Regions from separate parts of the Shewanella oneidensis MR-1 genome, predicted to be linked through region 2. Evidence: predicted binding sites of a transcription regulator. Region 2 holds the regulator's gene; the other holds the start of a gene.
The links. Region 2 encodes LexA, which represses DNA repair genes until DNA is damaged. Its sites were predicted from a motif close to TACTGTATNNNNATACAGTA; they were not measured.

Region 1: dinB (DNA polymerase IV) is a predicted target of LexA. The motif match lies at 2,184-2,203, and genes of this name have one in related genera.

What each region holds. Positions count from the first base shown of each region.
Region 1 is NC_004347.2:1,155,888-1,159,316, reverse strand. It holds gene SO_RS05165 (aminoacyl-histidine dipeptidase) at 1-990, shown strand, start outside; gene dinB (DNA polymerase IV) at 1,086-2,159, opposite strand; partial or broken gene SO_RS05155 (methyl-accepting chemotaxis protein) at 2,335-3,429, opposite strand, start outside.
Region 2 is NC_004347.2:4,797,212-4,800,640, forward strand. It holds gene plsB (glycerol-3-phosphate 1-O-acyltransferase PlsB) at 1-1,816, opposite strand, end outside; gene lexA (transcriptional repressor LexA) at 1,978-2,598, shown strand; gene SO_RS21390 (cell division inhibitor SulA) at 2,595-3,107, shown strand.

The DNA of each region.
Region 1 (3,429 bases), 1.3 Mb from region 2:
GGTATGCTCAATGCCGAGATCCTGATCAACACCGACTCAGAGCAAGAAGGTGAAATCTATATGGGCTGCGCTGGCGGCGTCGATGCCCAAATCACCCTGCCTATGGTATGGCAAGCTTCAGAACAAAGTTACGCTTCATTTAGCCTGCATTTATCAGGCTTAAAAGGTGGCCACTCTGGGGTCAACATTCATTTAGGCCGTGGTAACGCCAACAAGATTTTGGCGCGCTTCCTGTTTGAAAATGCCGATGAGTTAGCGCTGGAATTAACTCAATTTACCGGTGGTTCACTGCGCAACGCCATCCCACGTGAAGCCAATATCAGCTTTATGTTACCCGCTGAAAATATCGATGCGCTCAAGGAAAAAGTGCATGCCTTTGAAGCGTTAATGCGTGCCGAACTCGCTATTGCCGACCCAGATTTACGTTTAGTGTTAAGCAACATTGCCACGCCCAAACGCGTGATGAGCGAAAACAGCCAAAACACGCTTATCGATTTACTGCATGTTTGCCCTAACGGCGTGATGCGCATGAGCGATGAAGTGACTGGCGTGACCGAAACCTCACTCAACGTTGGCGTGATCAGCACTAACGATGAAGAAGTTGGCATTCTGTGCTTGATTCGCTCATTGATCGATTCTGGCCGCAGCCAAGTTGAAGGTATGCTAAATGCGTTAACCAACTTAGCAGGTGCTGACGTTGAATTTAGCGGTGCTTACCCTGGTTGGAAGCCGGATAACACTTCGCCTGTAATGGCGATTGTGCGTGAAACCTACGAGTCTATCTACCATAAAGAGCCAGTGATCATGGTGATCCATGCAGGCCTTGAATGTGGACTGTTTAAAAAGCCTTATCCCGAAATGGATATGGTCTCCATCGGCCCAACCATCCGCTATCCACATGGTCCTGATGAAATGGTCAATATCACCACCGTTGGTCAGTATTGGGATCTACTCGTAGCCGTGCTAGAACGCATTCCCGTTAAAGCCTAACTCAGTGTAAACCTCAGCAAACCGCGCTTATTAGCGCGGTTTTTTATTACATTAGCCAAAGCAGATTAAGATTTAAGCGTTGTTTTAATAATGCGTTAAATAGATAACACCAGTTGGGTTTGCAATGGATCAACCTCGCTAATCAGTGATTTATCACTAAGCCCAACAGCTACGCCGAGTAGCCGGATTCCCCTCCCATCCTGCCTTGCAATTGCCTGCGCCAATAATTCATAAAACATCATCACAGACACATCATTACTGCGATGTTCAATGGTCGTTTGTTTAAAGTCACTGAATTTAAGCTTCACCACCTGCTTATGGATTTGTCGATCCTTGGCGCTACGGCTTAAACGGGTTGATAACTCTTGAATTAACCCCGGCATCACTTGCTGGCATTGCTCAAGGGTGTAAATATCCTGTGCTAGTGTGGTCTCAACGCCGACAGATTTACGTTCGCGACTTACAGACAAGCCTCGATCATCAATCCCCTGGGCCCTTTCAATTAATACAGCGCCAAATTTTCCAAAGCGAGTAATAAGCTCTTGTTTTGGATAAGTTTGTACATCACCACAGGTATTTAAACCTAAAGAGGACAGTTTTTCCGCAGTGACTTTCCCCACACCAGGGATCTGGCGTAGGGATAAGGTTCTAATAAACTCAGGAACCTTATCGGGCGGAATCACATACTGACCATTGGGCTTATTTAAGTCCGAGGCCACCTTAGCGAGGAATTTTACAGGCGCAACACCAGCCGATGCCGTAAGCCCAGTTTCGGCCAAAATATCGCGGCGAATGGCTTCGGCAATTAAAGTTGCAGAGCCTTTATGCAGCTTACAGTCGCTGACATCTAAATAGGCTTCGTCTAAAGACAGAGGCTCTATCAGTTCTGTATAGCGGGAAAAGATGGCACGAATTTGCGATGAAACGTCTTTGTAGACCTGCATTCGACCGGGAACAAGAATTAAATCAGGACACAACTTCTGCGCATAAGCTGTCGCCATAGCAGAGCGTACGCCAAATCGGCGCGCCTCATAATTACAGGTGCTGATAACACCTCTCCGCTCACGACTACCACCAACGGCCAGCGGTTTACCACGGTATTCGGGAAAATCCCGCATTTCAACCGCAGCAAAGTAGCAATCCATATCGACATGAATGATTTTCCGCACTTAAGGTACCTCCAACACTCAAAATACTGTATATAAAAACAGTTATCAAGTATCTGCGACATATTTACGCGGCCGCGGAGCTCACCTATCGGCCTACCCGTCCTTATCCAAGCATGAAATCCCCAAAAAAACCAAAGGAGTGCTAAGGCTCCTTTGGTTTTAAAAACAACAGAGTTTAAATTTTAAATTGCCCAATATTACGTGTCAGTTCTCGAGTTGCTTGCTCAAATCCTTGCAGACTTTGGGAGAGATCTTGGCTTGATAATAGCGATTGTTCGGATAAACCACGCACTCTCACCACGTTTTGCGCGACTTCATCGGCAACGACCGCCTGCTGACCAATCGCCACAGTAATTTCAACGGTTTGCTGCTGGATAGATGTAATAGCTATGGCGATATCGCTTAGAGCTTGCTCGACTTGAGTGGTCAAATCTTGCCCCACTCTCGCCTGCTCAACCCCTGATTCCATCACCTGCTCAGCCTGAAGCGCACTTTGTTGCAGTGTTTGGATAATGCGTTGAATATTGGCAGTTGAATCTTGGGTACGCGAAGCCAGCGTACGCACCTCATCAGCAACGACAGCAAAACCACGGCCTTGTTCGCCCGCACGGGCGGCTTCAATTGCCGCATTGAGCGCTAACAAATTGGTTTACTCTGCAATGTTACGGATAACACTTAATACCTCGCCAATTTGTTCTGAGCTGCTACGGAGATGCTTAATCACTTTAGCGGCTTCAATGACTTGCACTGACAAGGCCTTCATTCCTTCGGTCGCCCGAGAAACAATTTGCGTACCGCCGTAGGCTTGGGTTTGTGCTTTTTCAGCAAACTCATTCGCTCGCTGCGCACTTATCGCCATTTCTTGGCTGGTCAGTGCCATTTGCGTTGCTGCTGTGGCCACAGAATCAATTTGTTGTTTTTGCGATGACACAGAAGACACGGCTAAATCACACACTTGCCGAGCATCAAGCACCCCAGTTCCCACCTCTTGAGTCAAGCTGCGAGTATGCAATAACATTTGCTGAACCTTTTCAGCAAAGCGGTTAAATGCATCACCTAGTTTACCTAATTCATCTTCCCGCTCCATCAAAATACGTTGTGATAAATCGCTATCACCCTCGGCAATATCTTCCATGGCATCGAGTAATTTGCCTAGCTGGCGTCTAAAGGGTAATAACATCAGCCATACTGTGATGCCAACTAACAACATAATCCCTAAGGCTACAAAACAGGCATTCCAAAAGGCTTTGGTCACTGGCGCCTCAATCAC
Region 2 (3,429 bases):
CTTGTTTATCATCAATTGATACTATTTCACCTAAAGGATCGGCGCTGATGGAAAACTTATTGAGCTCAAGTCCTTGCTGCACTAAATGCTTGCCATCACCTTCAGCAACCGACGTAAACGAGGTGTAGGGGACACGCTTCAGCAAGGTAAGATATAAATCTAATTGGCGCTCTAACAAACAACGCTCCAACGCATTTTGCTCAGACGCCAGCAACACTAAACTGGTTAACGTGATAGAGCTAGCCGCGGCGGCATCATTAATGCGCGTCATCACCCGATTAGCCAATACGTTAACCGCAGGGGTTAACCATGTCGGTTTTTGCTCTGGATCATCAGCCACTTCACTGCGCCAGTTTGGCGCGGTTTCATTCAAGAAGTTCTGCAATGTAATCGGCTCACCAAAGTTGACATAACCTTGGCCAAAATTACCTAATTTACGAATAGCACCAAAGACTTGCCATACAGATTCTTTCTGCTTTTTCTTACCGCTCAGCTCTTTATGATAGGTCGCCACTTCCATCACGTGATCGTAACCTAAATACACAGGTACTAAGGTGACGGGGCGTTCAATGCCTCGCAGCACGCTGTTTATTGTCATCGCAATCATGCCCGTTTTTGGTGCCAGCAAACGGCCCGTACGAGAACGGCCCCCTTCGGAGAAATATTCCACCGAATATCCCTTAGCAAACAGCTGATCGAGGTATTCGCGAAATACTGCGGTATAAAGTTTATTGCCGTTAAAACTACGGCGGATAAAGAAAGCACCGCCACGGCGGAATAACGGTCCCGCAGGCCAGAAGTTTAAGTTAATGCCCGCAGCAATATGTGGCGGCACCATACCTTGGTAATACAAAATGTAGGATAACAGCAGGTAATCCATATGGCTGCGATGACATGGCACATACACAATCTCATGGCCATCGTGGTGTAATTGTCGAATTTGCTCGGCACCTTTGATATTGATACCGCTGTATAACTTGTTCCATAACCAGGTTAAAAAACGCTCGGCAATACGCACTAGGCTATCTGAATAATTTGCAGCGATTTCATCAAGATATTCAATGGCGGTTTCACGCGCTTGCGTTTCAGAAATCTTCTTACTGGCCGCTTCTTCTTGAATCGCCTTACGTAAGGATTCGGATTTAAGCAGAGAATCAAATAACGCCTGACGATTGGGCAACACAGGACCCGTCATCACCTTGCGTTGACGGCGAAAATGCACCCTAGCCACTCGAGCCAATTTATGGGCAATCCCCATATCGGTACCATGCTCATCGGCCATATAGCGCAGTGACACAGCATTGGAAAACTGCACAAAATTATGACGACCTAAAAATAGAATCATCAAACATTTACGTAACCAAGTAGGATTTTCGCGCTCCAGCACCGCGGCCTTCATTGTGTCATCTTCTTTACCTGGAGTACGACCCCAATACAGACTGACAGGTACCAGTTGAATATCTAACTCAGGCTTCTCTTTATGCACCGCCAACAGGCGCATAAAACATTCGAGGAAAGGCTCGTTACTCGCACGATCACCAAATAACGGTTTACGCCCTTCAAGGCACACCACGCGAGGCGCCACTACACCATTAACCACTAAAGGCTCGTAGGGGCTTGGCAAACCAAGCTTAGCGGTGATCTCGCTTAAAGCCGCAATATCACTGAGGGATTCTGTTTTCATTACATAGGCGAGTGGTCTGGAGGCATCCAGATTCAGATCAGCAAAGGGATCCTGCGGCACAACAATGGTGTGCACTAAGTATTTTTGGATCCAGCGTAATGATTTCAACCAAAGAGAGTCTTGTTTAGGCATTATTCTTATGCAATGTAAGTACGTTCATTAGCCCAATAGAATACCAGATTCTAGGGAATATTCGCTAATACTCTCCAATCCCGTTAAAAAGTGGTTAATACTTGCACTATGAATAATACTGTATATACTAACAGTAACTGTATAGAAAAACAGGAAAGACCATGAGACCCTTGACGCCACGCCAAGCTGAAATTTTAGAGCTGATTAAACGTAATATTGCCGAAACAGGCATGCCACCCACTCGGGCCGAAATAGCCACCCGCCTGGGTTTTAAAAGTGCAAATGCCGCTGAAGAACACCTTAAGGCACTGGCAAAAAAAGGCTGTATCGAGATCATGCCCGGCACATCCCGCGGGATCCGTCTCCCTGTTGAGGAAGAAGATAACAGTGAAACGGGTCTTCCACTCATCGGTCAAGTAGCTGCGGGCGAACCCATTCTCGCTCAAGAGCACGTAGAACAGTATTACCAAATCGATCCTAGTATGTTCCACCCGACAGCCAATTTCTTACTGCGCGTTAAGGGTGACAGTATGAAAAATATCGGCATCCTCGAAGGTGATCTGCTCGCCGTTCATAAAGTACAACAAGCTCGCAATGGACAAGTCGTCGTTGCTCGCGTTGACGATGATGTAACCGTCAAACGCTTTGAAAAAAAAGGTAATGTAGTCTATCTACATGCCGAAAATGAAGACTACTCACCCATTAAAGTCGATTTGAGTTTCCAAAGTTTAACAATTGAAGGGCTCGCCGTAGGGGTGATCCGCAACGGAGATTGGCTATGAACAAACTATTAGGTAATGCCCCGCGTCACCCCGGTTTATGGCTCGATACTGTTCGGGACGCAGATAGTGATTGGCAGCATACGCCAATTGTCACTATGCCAACCCAGAGCCAAGGCCGCCAAGAACTGACACAACTGAGCAAACAACTGGCCCAACTGAGCCAACAGGGAAGATGGATCGTGTTAATTAATCCACCCAGTATTGGCTACAAGCAGCTATTGGCAAACGCAGGCGTTCGTATGGATCGAGTGTTACTGGTGCACGCAAAAGATGAAGTCGAAACCCTGTGGGCAATGGAAAAAGCCTTAATCAGCGGTACTTCTAGTGCTGTGATAACTTGGACCCATGCCCTCGATGCCCGCGATAATCGTCGTTTACAAATTGTGGCAAAGAGCGCCCGTGCAATGGGAATAGTGCTTGAAGGTGCAACAAATGACTTGCCCTCAAATGACAATCTCGCGCCATCCACCAAATTTACTCAACCCGCTTTTTTCAGCTCTGTTCATTAAAATTTTGTACTCCGTATTTAGCCTTGAAAGCCGCCTCACCAATGAATGTGAGGCTTTTTTTTGGCAATTTTTCAGACAATTAGAAAAAGAAGTGATCTTGATCAATTTTTAAACAGCAAGTATGGTTGATTAAGGCGTGAATAATATATCGCCAGTTTAGGCATAGATATCGAGTTTTTATCGAATATCACTCGCCCACACAAATTGAGAAGAATGGGTTTATTCAGCAGTATGTGCCAGTGTGGCTAATACCAGCAGTAACAATACTTGATCATAAGTAAGCCGCCAACGCACGTTGAAGTCAGAAACACTTTTTTGGGAA